One region of the Weizmannia agrestimuris genome, then DNA from elsewhere that is predicted to be linked to it. Evidence: riboswitches for the same ligand, from Rfam matches in the RefSeq annotation. Region 1 holds a riboswitch; the other holds the start of a gene.

Region 1 (5,686 bases):
GAAGATCATTGTGGTGATGCTTGTCGCATCGCTTGTCATTAAATTCGGCAAAAAGGCGATTGGCAAAATTTTTGCAGTCCGTGCCAAAGCCCCTCTCCGGTTTTCAGAGCGGCGCGAGGCCACGTTGTTGCGGCTGATGGTGAACACACTGACCTATCTCGTCTGGTTTGTTGCCATTGTCACGATTTTGTCCATTCTCGGCATCAATGTCCAGGGGCTTCTGGCCGGTGCCGGAATTGTCGGGCTGGCTGTCGGGTTCGGGGCGCAAAGCCTTGTAAAAGACGTTATTTCCGGATTCTTTATTATCTTTGAAGACCAGTTTTCGGTCGGTGATACGGTGCAGGTCGGGAAATACGAAGGCGTTGTGGAAGAAATCGGGCTCAGGACAACAAAAATCAAAAACTGGACCGGCGAATTATACATCATTCCGAACGGCAATATTTCCGAAGTCACCAATTTGTCCATTCATAACAGCGTTGCCGTTGTGGATGTCCGTATTCCGTACGAAGAGGATATCGATAAAGCGGAAGCGGCCATTCAGGAAATACTGGTGTCATTTGCCGGACAGCACGAAGAGGTCGTGACAGAGCCTGAACTGTTGGGCGTCCAGCAGCTCGGCACCACGGATGTTACACTCAGGGTGGTAGCGGAAACCCTCCCGATGGCACACTGGTATATTGCGAGAGTGCTGAAAAAAGAAATTAAAAAAGCATTGGACGAAAATCGCATCCATGCACCTTATCCGAAAATGGTGACTTATTCCCGTACTGAGAAAGAAGAGGCATTGGCCGGCCAATTTCTAAAGGGGGATGAACATGGAAGATAAAAATTTCGGGTTGTATGATATTGTGGAAATGAAAAAGCAGCATCCGTGCGGCACAAACCGCTGGAAAATTATCCGGATGGGGGCGGATATCCGCATTAAATGTGAAGGATGTGGACATAGCGTGCTGCTGCCACGCAGGGAATTTGCCCGCAAACTGAAAAAAATCCTCGTTAAGCACGAAGAAGCATAGCCCTTTTATGGGTGTCTTTTTTTGGGAGCCGGGGTGCGGTTAAAATAAGGCCGGCAAACGAAACATGTTAACCGGGCGCATCCGGTGGCACCCCGGGGGTTTTTGATACAGCCGGGAAAAACTTGAAAGATACGAGAATGTTTGAAGGAGTGGACATAAAATGGCGTTAACAGCCGGAATTGTCGGTTTGCCGAATGTCGGAAAATCGACTTTATTTAATGCGATTACAAAAGCCGGGGCCGAATCTGCGAACTATCCGTTTTGTACAATTGACCCGAATGTCGGCATGGTGGAAGTGCCGGACGAACGGCTGGAAAAATTAACAGAACTGTACCATCCGAAAAAAACGGTCCCGACCACTTTTGAATTTACTGATATTGCCGGGATCGTCAAAGGCGCGAGCAAAGGGGAAGGGCTCGGGAATAAGTTTCTTTCCCATATCCGCCAGGTGGATGCAATCTGCCATGTCGTTCGTTGTTTTGAGGACGAGAACATTACACATGTTTCCGGGAAAGTCGATCCGATTGATGATATCGAAACGATCAATCTTGAATTGATCCTGGCCGATCTTGAAACGGTGGACAAGCGGATCGGGCGTGTGGAGAAAATCGCAAAACAGAAGGATAAAGAAGCCGTTGCCGAATATGAAGTGCTGACCAAATTAAAGGCGGCTTTTGAAGCGGAAAAACCGGCACGGGCGGTGGAACTGACCGAAGACCAGCAAAAAATCGTCAAAGGGTTCCAGCTTTTAACAAGCAAGCCGGTTTTGTATGTGGCCAATGTCGGGGAAGATGACATTCAGGATCCGTCTGCAAACCCGTATGTCGGGAAGGTGCGTGAATATGCCAAACAGGAAGGTGCGGAAGTGATTGTCATCTGTGCCCGCATTGAAGAAGAAATTGCCGAACTGGATGACGATGAGAAAAAAATGTTTTTAACCGAACTCGGCATCCAGGAATCCGGACTTGACCAGCTGATTAAAGCTGCTTACAGCCTGCTTGGCCTTGCGACTTATTTTACGGCTGGGGAACCGGAAGTCCGCGCGTGGACATTCAAAAAAGGCATGAAAGCCCCGCAATGCGCAGGCATTATTCACTCCGATTTTGAAAAAGGGTTTATCCGGGCTGAAACGGTGTCATATGAAGATTTAATCAAATATGGCAGCGTGGCAGCAGCAAGAGAAGCCGGAAAAGTGCGCCTGGAAGGAAAAGACTACGTTGTCCAGGACGGCGATGTCATGCATTTCAGGTTTAATGTATAACAGGAATTTTGGACGAATATTCAAATTGTATTGAAAAAATTCAAATCATCCGTTAAAATAGGTATCAGTCGAATATTTTCCTTCGGGGCAGGGTGCAATTCCCGACCGGCGGTGATGAGGAAACTCAAAGCCCGTGACCCGTATTCTCCGGAATGCGGTGGATTTGGTGAAATTCCAAAGCCGACAGTGACAGTCTGGATGGGAGAAGGATCAAACGTTTCATTGGAACGTGTATTTCATGATGCCGTTTTGCCCCGCACATCTTCGTGCGGGTTTTTTGTTTTCACGGGTATATGTTGGCGGAAATTGCATACAGGAGGCATGAAAGGATTGCAAAAAGAAGATTATATGCAGCTTGCACTCCATTTGGCCGAAAGTGTGGCCGGGCAGACTTCCCCGAATCCCCCGGTTGGAAGTGTCGTCGTGAAAAACGGCACGATCGCCGGGATGGCGGCCCACTTAAAGGCGGGAGAAAAACATGCGGAAAGGCTTGCGGTGGAACAGGCCGGGCCGCTTGCAGAGGGTGCTGAAGTTTTTGTGACGCTCGAGCCGTGTGCCCATTACGGAAAGACGCCGCCGTGCGCAGATTTTTTAATTGAAAAAGGCATCAAAACAGTATATATCGCTGCATTGGACCCCAATCCGCTTGTCGCAGGCAAAGGAATAGAAAAGCTCAGGCAAGCCGGAGTAAAAGTGGAAACCGGGATATTGAAGGAACAAGCGGAAAAGTTGTACCGCCCTTTTTTCCACTTTATTCAAACGAAAACACCGTTTGTCACTGTCAAAACCGCCATGACGGCAGACGGAAAAATTGCATCTGAAACCCGTGACAGCAAATGGATCACAAGTGAAGAAGCAAGGCGTGATGCCCGCCGGTTAAGAAGCAGGCATGATGCAATACTTGTCGGCATACAAACCGTTCTCCATGATAACCCCCTTCTCACCACACGTTTGCCCCATTCCGGGAAAAATCCTATTCGCATTGTATTAGACACCCATTTGCGCATCCCGCCGGAAGCGAAAGTGCTAAACGGCGATGCGCCAACCATTATTTTTTGTGGAAGCGATGCACCAAAAGAAAAAGAACAATGTCTGAAGCAGCTTGATGTCGAAGTGGTCCGCATGCCGCATGCCCGCCTCTTGATCCGTGACGTGTTAGCAGCGCTCGGGGAAAAAGGCATCATGACTTTACTCGTCGAAGGCGGCGCGGCAGTAAACGGCTCATTTTTAAAAGAAGGCGCAGTGCAACAGTATATTTTTTACATTGCCCCGAAAGTGATCGGCGGGAAAAACGCGCCGTCCCCTTTCGGCGGACACGGGTTTGGCAAGGTGGCCGATGCTTTGCCGCTCCGGTTTGAAAAAGTGGAACAGATCGGACCGGATTTAAAAATTACGGCTGCCGTCCAAAAGGAGGTGCCGGCGCATGTTTACAGGGATTATTGAAGAAATTGGCATATTGAAACGTGTGGAAAGAGGCCCCCGCTCCCTTAAGCTTGCCGTACAGGCCAGGACGGTTCTCCAAGATGTACGGCCTGGCGACAGCATTGCAGTGAACGGTGTTTGCTTAACCGTCACTTCCTATACGCCAAATGCATTTACGGCTGATGTCATGCCTGAAACATTTTTCAGCACGGCATTGGCCGGGCTGAACATCGGCAGCAAAGTCAACCTTGAACGAGCAATGGCTGCAGGCGGGCGGTTCGGCGGGCATTTTGTCACAGGGCATGTTGATGGCACGGGCACGGTCTGTTTGAAACAAAGGATGGAAAATGCCGTTTATATCACGATTTCTGTTCCCTCCTCCCTGTCCGCCTTTCTGATCCCAAAAGGCTCGGTTGCACTCGACGGCACCTCCCTGACTGTGTTCGGGGCTGCGGACGGGCAATTAACCGTTTCATTGGTGCCGCATACGCAGCAGCATACGATATTGCCGGAAAAAAAGATTGGCGATGCCGTGAATATTGAATGCGATATTTTGGCCAAGTATATGGCAGGGCTGTTCAGGAACGGAGAACGGGCGGAAAAAGAGAGCGGCATGATGGCGCTCTTAAAAGACCAAGGTTTTATGTAAACAAAGGGGTGAAAAACTTGTTTCATACCATTGAAGAAGCAGTAGAAGACTTAAAGGCCGGAAAAGTCGTGATTGCCGTCGATGATGAAAATAGGGAAAACGAAGGTGATTTTATCGGCCTTGCGGAAAAAGCGACACCGGAAATGATCAATTTGATGGCCAAAGCAGGACGCGGGCTCATCTGTGCACCGATTACGGCGGAAAAAGCACGGCAGCTCGATCTTTACCCGATGGCACGGCAAAATACCGACAGCCATGAAACGGCCTTCACCGTGAGCATTGACCATGCTGCCACCCGGACCGGCATCAGCGCATTTGAACGTGCCAAAACGGTCCGGCACCTGGCAGAAGACGGGGTGAAAGCAGAAGATTTTCACCGGCCGGGCCATATTTTTCCGTTAGTAGCCAAAGCAGGCGGCGTCCTGGAACGGTCCGGCCATACGGAAGCAGCCGTTGACCTGGCAAAACTGGCAGGCGCAAATCCGGCAGGCGTAATATGCGAAATCATGAATGAAGACGGCACGATGGCACGACTCCCTCAACTGGAGGAAATGGCCAAAAAATTTGGCATCAAACTGGTGACGATCCAATCGTTAATCGAGTACAGAAAAAAACATGAGAAACTGATTCAAAAAGAAGCGGAAATCACGCTGCCGACGCGTTACGGCACGTTCCGGGCTGCCGGTTACAAAGATCTGCTGTCAGGGGGAGAACATGTTGCCCTTATAAAAGGGGAGGTCAACAGCGAAGAGCCGGTGCTGGCAAGGATCCATTCCGAATGCCTGACCGGTGATTGCTTCGGTTCCCTCCGTTGCGACTGCGGCCCGCAGCTTGCCCGGAGCCTAGCGCAGATTGAAAAAGAAGGGCGTGGTGTCCTCGTTTATATGCGGCAGGAAGGACGGGGGATCGGGCTTCTGAATAAATTGAAAGCTTACCGGCTGCAGGAAAAAGGATTGGATACAGTGGAGGCCAACCGCCGGCTTGGATTTCCGGCAGATATGCGCGACTACTGCATCGCTGCGCAAATTTTAAAAGATCTCGGGGTAACACAAGTCCGGCTTTTAACAAACAATCCTGATAAAGTGGAGGCATTAACGCGTTACGGTATCCGAATTGCGGAAAGAGTGCCGGTTGAAATCGCGCCTGTCCGTGAAAATGAAGGATATTTGCGTACGAAAGCGGAAAAAATGGGGCATTTGCTGCATATATAGGAGGAGATCAAAATGGGACAAGTATTTGAAGGCAATCTGGTTGGAACCGGCTTAAAAATCGGCATGGTTGCCGCCCGCTTTAATGAATTCATTACAACAAGGCTCGTAAGCGGGGCAAAGGATGCAT
Region 2 (5,686 bases), on a different contig from region 1:
ATAAATTTGAGGTTGCGCCGGAATGAGAATTTGGCGGACGGTTGTCGGGAAACTGTGGATGACCATTCTGCTGATGGTTGCCTGCGTTCTGCTCATCCTGACGGTACTGTTGCTCAAGTTTTTTGAAGAATACCATATCAATCAGATTGAGCAGGATTTGTCTAATACGGCGCAAAAAATCTCGAGGATTATGGAGGAGCACCCAAGCGGAAAGATCGGGAAAGAAATTGCCCTCGGCGTTCTGGACCAAAACGAGAAAGTCATGATCGTTTACCGCAAAAATGATATCTTTTATCCGTCCGGTTCCAAATCATACAAAGGGATCCCGTACGCGTCGATTTTAAAGGACAAGCAGCTGTCCCAAGTGTTTAGCGAAAAGAAGAAAGTGAGCAAAGAGTTAACCCCTTCTGGCGGGTCTTCCCGCAATAAGTACCATCATGTGATTGTGACGGCCGTCCCGCTTCATGTGAAGGGGGAAGAACCGGGCGCGGTATTTGTTTACCAGTCATTGGAAGTGCTTCAGGAAATGACGCGGCAAACGACAAAAATCATTTTGCTCGGTGCAGGCATTGCCATTATTTTAACGACCGGCTTTGCTTTCTTCCTTTCAAAAAGGATTGGCGGGCCATTGCATAAAATGCGGGAAGCGGCTTTTGAAGTGGCAAAAGGGCGTTTTGACAAAAAGGTGCCGATTTTAACCCGTGATGAAATCGGGGAACTGGCCACCGCTTTTAATACGATGGGGCGACAGCTTAAATTTAATATGGACGCCTTAAAGCAGGAAAAAGAGCAGCTGCGGAATATTTTAAGCAGCATGGCCGACGGTGTTTTGACCTTTAACCGGGACGGTGCCATTTTAATCATGAACCCGCCGGCTGAGATGTTTCTTCAAAACTGGTATCATAACCAGGCTGCAAAAGACGCCCCGCTTCCTGAAGGGTTGTCCGCATTGCTTGCGAAAGTGGTCGAAACGGAGAAAGAACAGACGGATGAAATTGAAATCAACGGCCGGTACTATGTTATGATTGCAAGCCCGCTTTATAATTTGTCCCGGATCCGCGGCGTTGTCACCATTATCCGCGATATGACGGAAGAACGGAAGCTGGACAAGCTGCGCGATGATTTTATCGCAAACGTTTCGCACGAATTGCGGACGCCGGTTGCCATGTTGCAGGGATACAGCGAAGCGATCATTGATGATATTGCGGCAAGTGAAGAAGAAAAGAAAGAATTTGCCAAAATCATTTACGATGAAACGCTAAGGATCGGCCGGCTTGTCAATGAGCTGCTCGATCTGGCAAGAATGGAAGCGGGGCATTTTTCGTTCAGAATGGAGCCGGTCTCATTTAACAGTTTCATTGAAAGAGTGACACATAAATTTAACGGCATCGCGAAAGAAAAAGGAATCGACCTCGTTTGCGAGACTTCGGACAGCGATCTCACCCTTGAAATCGATGCCGACAGAATTGAACAGGTGCTGACGAATTTAATTGATAACGCCCTCCGGCATACTTCCTCGAACGGTTACGTCAAAGTAAAAGAGGAAGAAGCACCCGGCGGCGTATATGTACACGTCGAAGACAACGGATCCGGTATACCGGATGAGGATTTGCCGTTTGTATTTGAACGCTTTTACAAAGCGGATAAAGCAAGGACGCGCGGCAAATCGGGAACAGGGCTGGGCCTTGCGATTGCTAAAAACATTGTCGAAGGGCATGGTGGCCGGATCTTTGTCAAAAGCAAATTAGGGGAAGGGACCACCTTTTCATTTTTCCTTCCAAAAAAAGGCTGACCTCTGCGCCGGGTCTGCCTTTTTTGTATATTTTCCCGTTTTTTGCGCATCTTAGAAGATGGCTTTGCTTGAAACGGAATTGAAAAAATGAAAATGGGGTGGATCAATTGCCGGCATACATCAAAATATGCCTTTTCGTTTCATTGACAGCTGCATGCCTGGGGTTTGCCTGTTCGGCAAATGACGTAGCCGCATCCGGGTCGGTTATCCATGAAGCGACAAAAGACTGGATTTTTCCGGCGGCAGGGACGATCTCCGACACATTTAACACAAGATACGGCACACATAAAGGGCTTGATATTGCCGGAAGATACCGCGCAAAAGTATTCAGCGCCCAAGAAGGTACCGTTACCCGTTCCTATCTGTCCGCATCCTACGGCCATGTTGTTTTTATCCGCCATCCGTCCGGTTATGAAACGGTTTACGCCCATCTTGCCGGAAGGGCAGTGAGAGCGGGGCAGCATGTTGAAAAAGGAAAGGTGGTCGGCTATATGGGTTCGACCGGCCATTCAACTGGTATCCATCTTCATTTTGAAGTGCATAACGGGCCATGGACGCCGGATAAGAAAAACGCCATTGACCCGTTTTTGATCTTCGGACCAGGCGCGCCGGGCCAGACGGTTTCCGCCAAGACCCATGATCCTTACGGGGTTTTTGCTGCTTCCACCGTCCCTCAGCCTGCAGCTTACACTGTGAAAAAAGGCGACACGCTCTGGAACATTGCCCTCCATTTTCATACGAGCGTGGGAAGGCTGAAAAGCTGGAACAAATTGCGGTCGGACCGAATTATGGCCGGCCAGGTGCTGAAAATAAAAAATGAATGAAAGTGATGCGGAATGCTTCACAAAATGGCAGCCGGCATGTATAATAAGCTTGTAATCAAAATTTCATACGATTTATCTTCGGGGCTGGGTGAGATTCCCGACCGGCGGTGATAAGGCAGTTGCCTTTCAGTCCGCGAGCCGGATTTCCGGCAGGATTTGGTGAAATTCCAAAACCGACAGTATAGTCTGGATGGGAGAAGATAAAGGTTGCCAGTGTTTAATGACGTATTAAACGCTTATTTGGACTCGCCTATTACAAAGCCCCCGACATTTTGTCAGGGGCTTTTCATTTTGGTCCGCGGCACCTTTCTTCCTTTGATGATAAATCGGTCACAAGGAGAGAGGAAGTTTAAATGAAGAAATGGGATGTAAAGCAATTCGTTGCGGTCGCGTTGCTCAGTGCTCTGGCTTTTATGCTGATGTTTATTAAATTTCCGGTTCCGCCTTTTCCATCGTTTTTAACAGTGGACTTCAGCGACATTCCGGTATTGGTGGCAGCCCTTCTTTACGGGCCGATGGCTTCTGTTGTAGCGGAACTAATCAAAAATATCCTGAATTATTTATCACTCGGCAGTGAAGCAGGGGTACCGATCGGGAATGTGGCAAACTTTTTTGCAGGGATGCTGTTCGTCCTGCCGACATATCTCATTTACAAACGGATGCGGACAAAAAAGGGCATGACTGTAGGTCTAGTCACTGGCACGGTATCCATGTCGGTATGTATGAGCATTTTAAATTATTTCGTCATTTTACCGGCTTACCTGTACTTCATGAACTTTTCGGTCGGGAATGTAAAAGCGTATATTGTGGCGGGCGTGCTGCCTTTTAATCTTGTGAAAGGCCTCATCGTGACGGTTTTGTTTATGCTCATGTTTACAAAAATGAAAAATTGGATTGACAAAGCATCCGCCATTGGGGGAAAAAGAATATGAAAAAAAGCAGGCTCAAACGGCCTGCTTTTTTTCATTCGTATTTTAACGGATCGCCATCAAAAGGCTTGTCGGAAACTTTAATCGATTCTGTCGGGCATCCTTCAAAGGCATCCATCAGGTCATCTTCCAATATTTCCGGGACTTCCGCAATGCCTTTATTATCATCCAAAATGACGAAAGAGAGCCCTTCATCATCATAGTCGAAAATATCAGGAGCGCTGGCGGAACAAGCGCCGCAAGCGATGCATGTATCTTTGTCTACGATTGTAAACTTTGCCATTTTGATTCCTCCTCGCTGTTCAATCACGGCAGAAAAGAAAAACAGGCAGCCTCGTCATGTGCACGAAGGCATGCCGGTGTTTCTCCTTCATTTTAAAACTCTTTTTTTCTTATTTCAATAGCGGGCTGGCGGAGTTCGTGAAACCTGTCGAATCAATGAAAAAAATGGTAAACAAATCGCCGGTTTCCATGTTAAAATAGAACCAACCCCCGATTTTTCCTTGCACTTTCCCCTTTTTTCAGCTAAAGAACAGGAGAGGATTCAGATGCCTTTTTTACAGGCTGTATTGCTGGATTGCTTCAGCAACCTGAATGGAGAACGCACCCCTTATGCTGTTTTTCATCTATTAAACGGCAAAAAATCAGCACAGACGATCCAGGATTCCCATTTTTTCAAGATTGGCAGGCTCTTTCAAACGTTTCCATTTATTTCCCGTGAGGCTTTCACACGCGAAGTAGAGGCCCTTTTAAAGGCCGGGTTGCTGCAAAAAAGCGGCCCGGATGCCTGCGTGGTCACAGAAAAAGGTGCTGCCCTGCTTTTGGCAACCGGCAGGATGGAAGAACGGTTTCCTTACCTGGACGGCTTGAAATACCAGGATTCGGCAAATCTGTTTTGGAAAAGGCTGAACCTCATCACCCAGGCCGTATCCAACTTAGTGTATGGAAATAAAGTATATTATCCGGTTCAAAGGGACCCGGCTCTACAGGCTTGGGCAAAAAACTGGCTGAAACAGCATGCAAAAAGCCGGACTGCTTTAGCAGAGCATCTGTATCGTGAATTTTACAGCCTGTTTTCCGGCAGCCCGCCGGAAAAGCCTGAAATTTTTGTCCTCCGGTTGACGGGTGCGGGCCGGATCGGATATACAATCACGCAGGCTGCCTCCGCCCTGCACCTTGATCCTGTGGAGTACTGGTATCGATATTTGCATTTGCTTCATTTTATGGTCCGGCGCATCCTCGGAGATCCTGAAACATTCTGGTATTTATACCAAATGCTTCATGATGTGCAAAAGGCCCTGCCGCTGACCCGGTCTGCCTCGGTGACATTCGGCTTCTTGAAGCAAGGGAAAACGATTGCGGAAATCAGCACGCTGAGAGGGTTAAAGCAAAGCACAATTGAAGACCATCTGATTGAAATCGCGTTAACGGTCCCGGATTTTCCGCTGAACCGGTATGTGCCAAAGGATGAAGAACAAAAGATCATCCGGGCAGCCGCTGATTTAAATACGAAGAAATTAAAACCGATTAAAGAAAAAGTAGGGGATGTCCCGTATTTCCATATTCGCCTTGTACTGGCAGAAAGGATGGGCCGCAGTGGATCTTTTAAGCTTTTTGAAAAGTAAATTCGGCTTCAGCGCATTCCGGGCGGGGCAGGAAGAAGTCATCCGTTCACTGCTGGACGGCAAAGATACACTGGCGATGCTTGCGACCGGTACCGGAAAATCTTTATGCTACCAGTTGCCTGCCTATTTGCTGGACGGATCCTGCGTCATCGTTTCCCCGCTTTTATCGCTCATGCAGGACCAGACAGAGCAGATGAAAATGCGCGGCGAAAAAAGTGTGGTGGCGTTAAATTCATTTTTAACCGGTCCGGAGCGGGAAGCCGCCCTTGCACATCTGGGTGCTTTCAAATTTATCTTTGTTTCGCCGGAGATGCTGCACAACCGCCATGTCCTCGGAAAATTAAAACAAATCCGGACTGCGCTCTTTGCAGTCGATGAAGCGCATTGTATTTCCCAATGGGGCCATGATTTCAGGCCGGAATACTTAAACCTTGGCGAAATCCGGAAACAATTGGGCACACCGCTTACCCTTGCCCTGACCGCCACAGCAACAGAACAGGTGAGGGACGATATTTG

The links. Region 1 has a riboswitch for FMN ahead of ribD (bifunctional diaminohydroxyphosphoribosylaminopyrimidine deaminase/5-amino-6-(5-phosphoribosylamino)uracil reductase RibD). Riboswitches for the same ligand answer to the same signal wherever they lie in the genome.
Region 2: another riboswitch for FMN. It lies ahead of NFR98_RS01840 (ECF transporter S component); the one in region 1 lies ahead of ribD (bifunctional diaminohydroxyphosphoribosylaminopyrimidine deaminase/5-amino-6-(5-phosphoribosylamino)uracil reductase RibD).

Annotation. Positions count from the first base shown of each region.
Region 1 is NZ_CALPDC010000016.1:26,443-32,128, reverse strand. It holds gene NFR98_RS08275 (mechanosensitive ion channel family protein) at 1-826, shown strand, start outside; gene NFR98_RS08270 (DUF951 domain-containing protein) at 816-1,016, shown strand; gene ychF (redox-regulated ATPase YchF) at 1,177-2,277, shown strand; FMN riboswitch at 2,352-2,491, shown strand; gene ribD (bifunctional diaminohydroxyphosphoribosylaminopyrimidine deaminase/5-amino-6-(5-phosphoribosylamino)uracil reductase RibD) at 2,608-3,720, shown strand; gene NFR98_RS08255 (riboflavin synthase) at 3,701-4,348, shown strand; gene NFR98_RS08250 (bifunctional 3,4-dihydroxy-2-butanone-4-phosphate synthase/GTP cyclohydrolase II) at 4,366-5,559, shown strand; gene ribH (6,7-dimethyl-8-ribityllumazine synthase) at 5,572-5,686, shown strand, end outside.
Region 2 is NZ_CALPDC010000002.1:98,962-104,647, forward strand. It holds gene NFR98_RS01825 (response regulator transcription factor) at 1-26, shown strand, start outside; gene NFR98_RS01830 (ATP-binding protein) at 23-1,792, shown strand; gene NFR98_RS01835 (peptidoglycan DD-metalloendopeptidase family protein) at 1,891-2,616, shown strand; FMN riboswitch at 2,687-2,822, shown strand; gene NFR98_RS01840 (ECF transporter S component) at 2,970-3,548, shown strand; gene NFR98_RS01845 (ferredoxin) at 3,580-3,828, opposite strand; gene NFR98_RS01850 (YpbB family protein) at 4,094-5,170, shown strand; gene NFR98_RS01855 (RecQ family ATP-dependent DNA helicase) at 5,142-5,686, shown strand, end outside.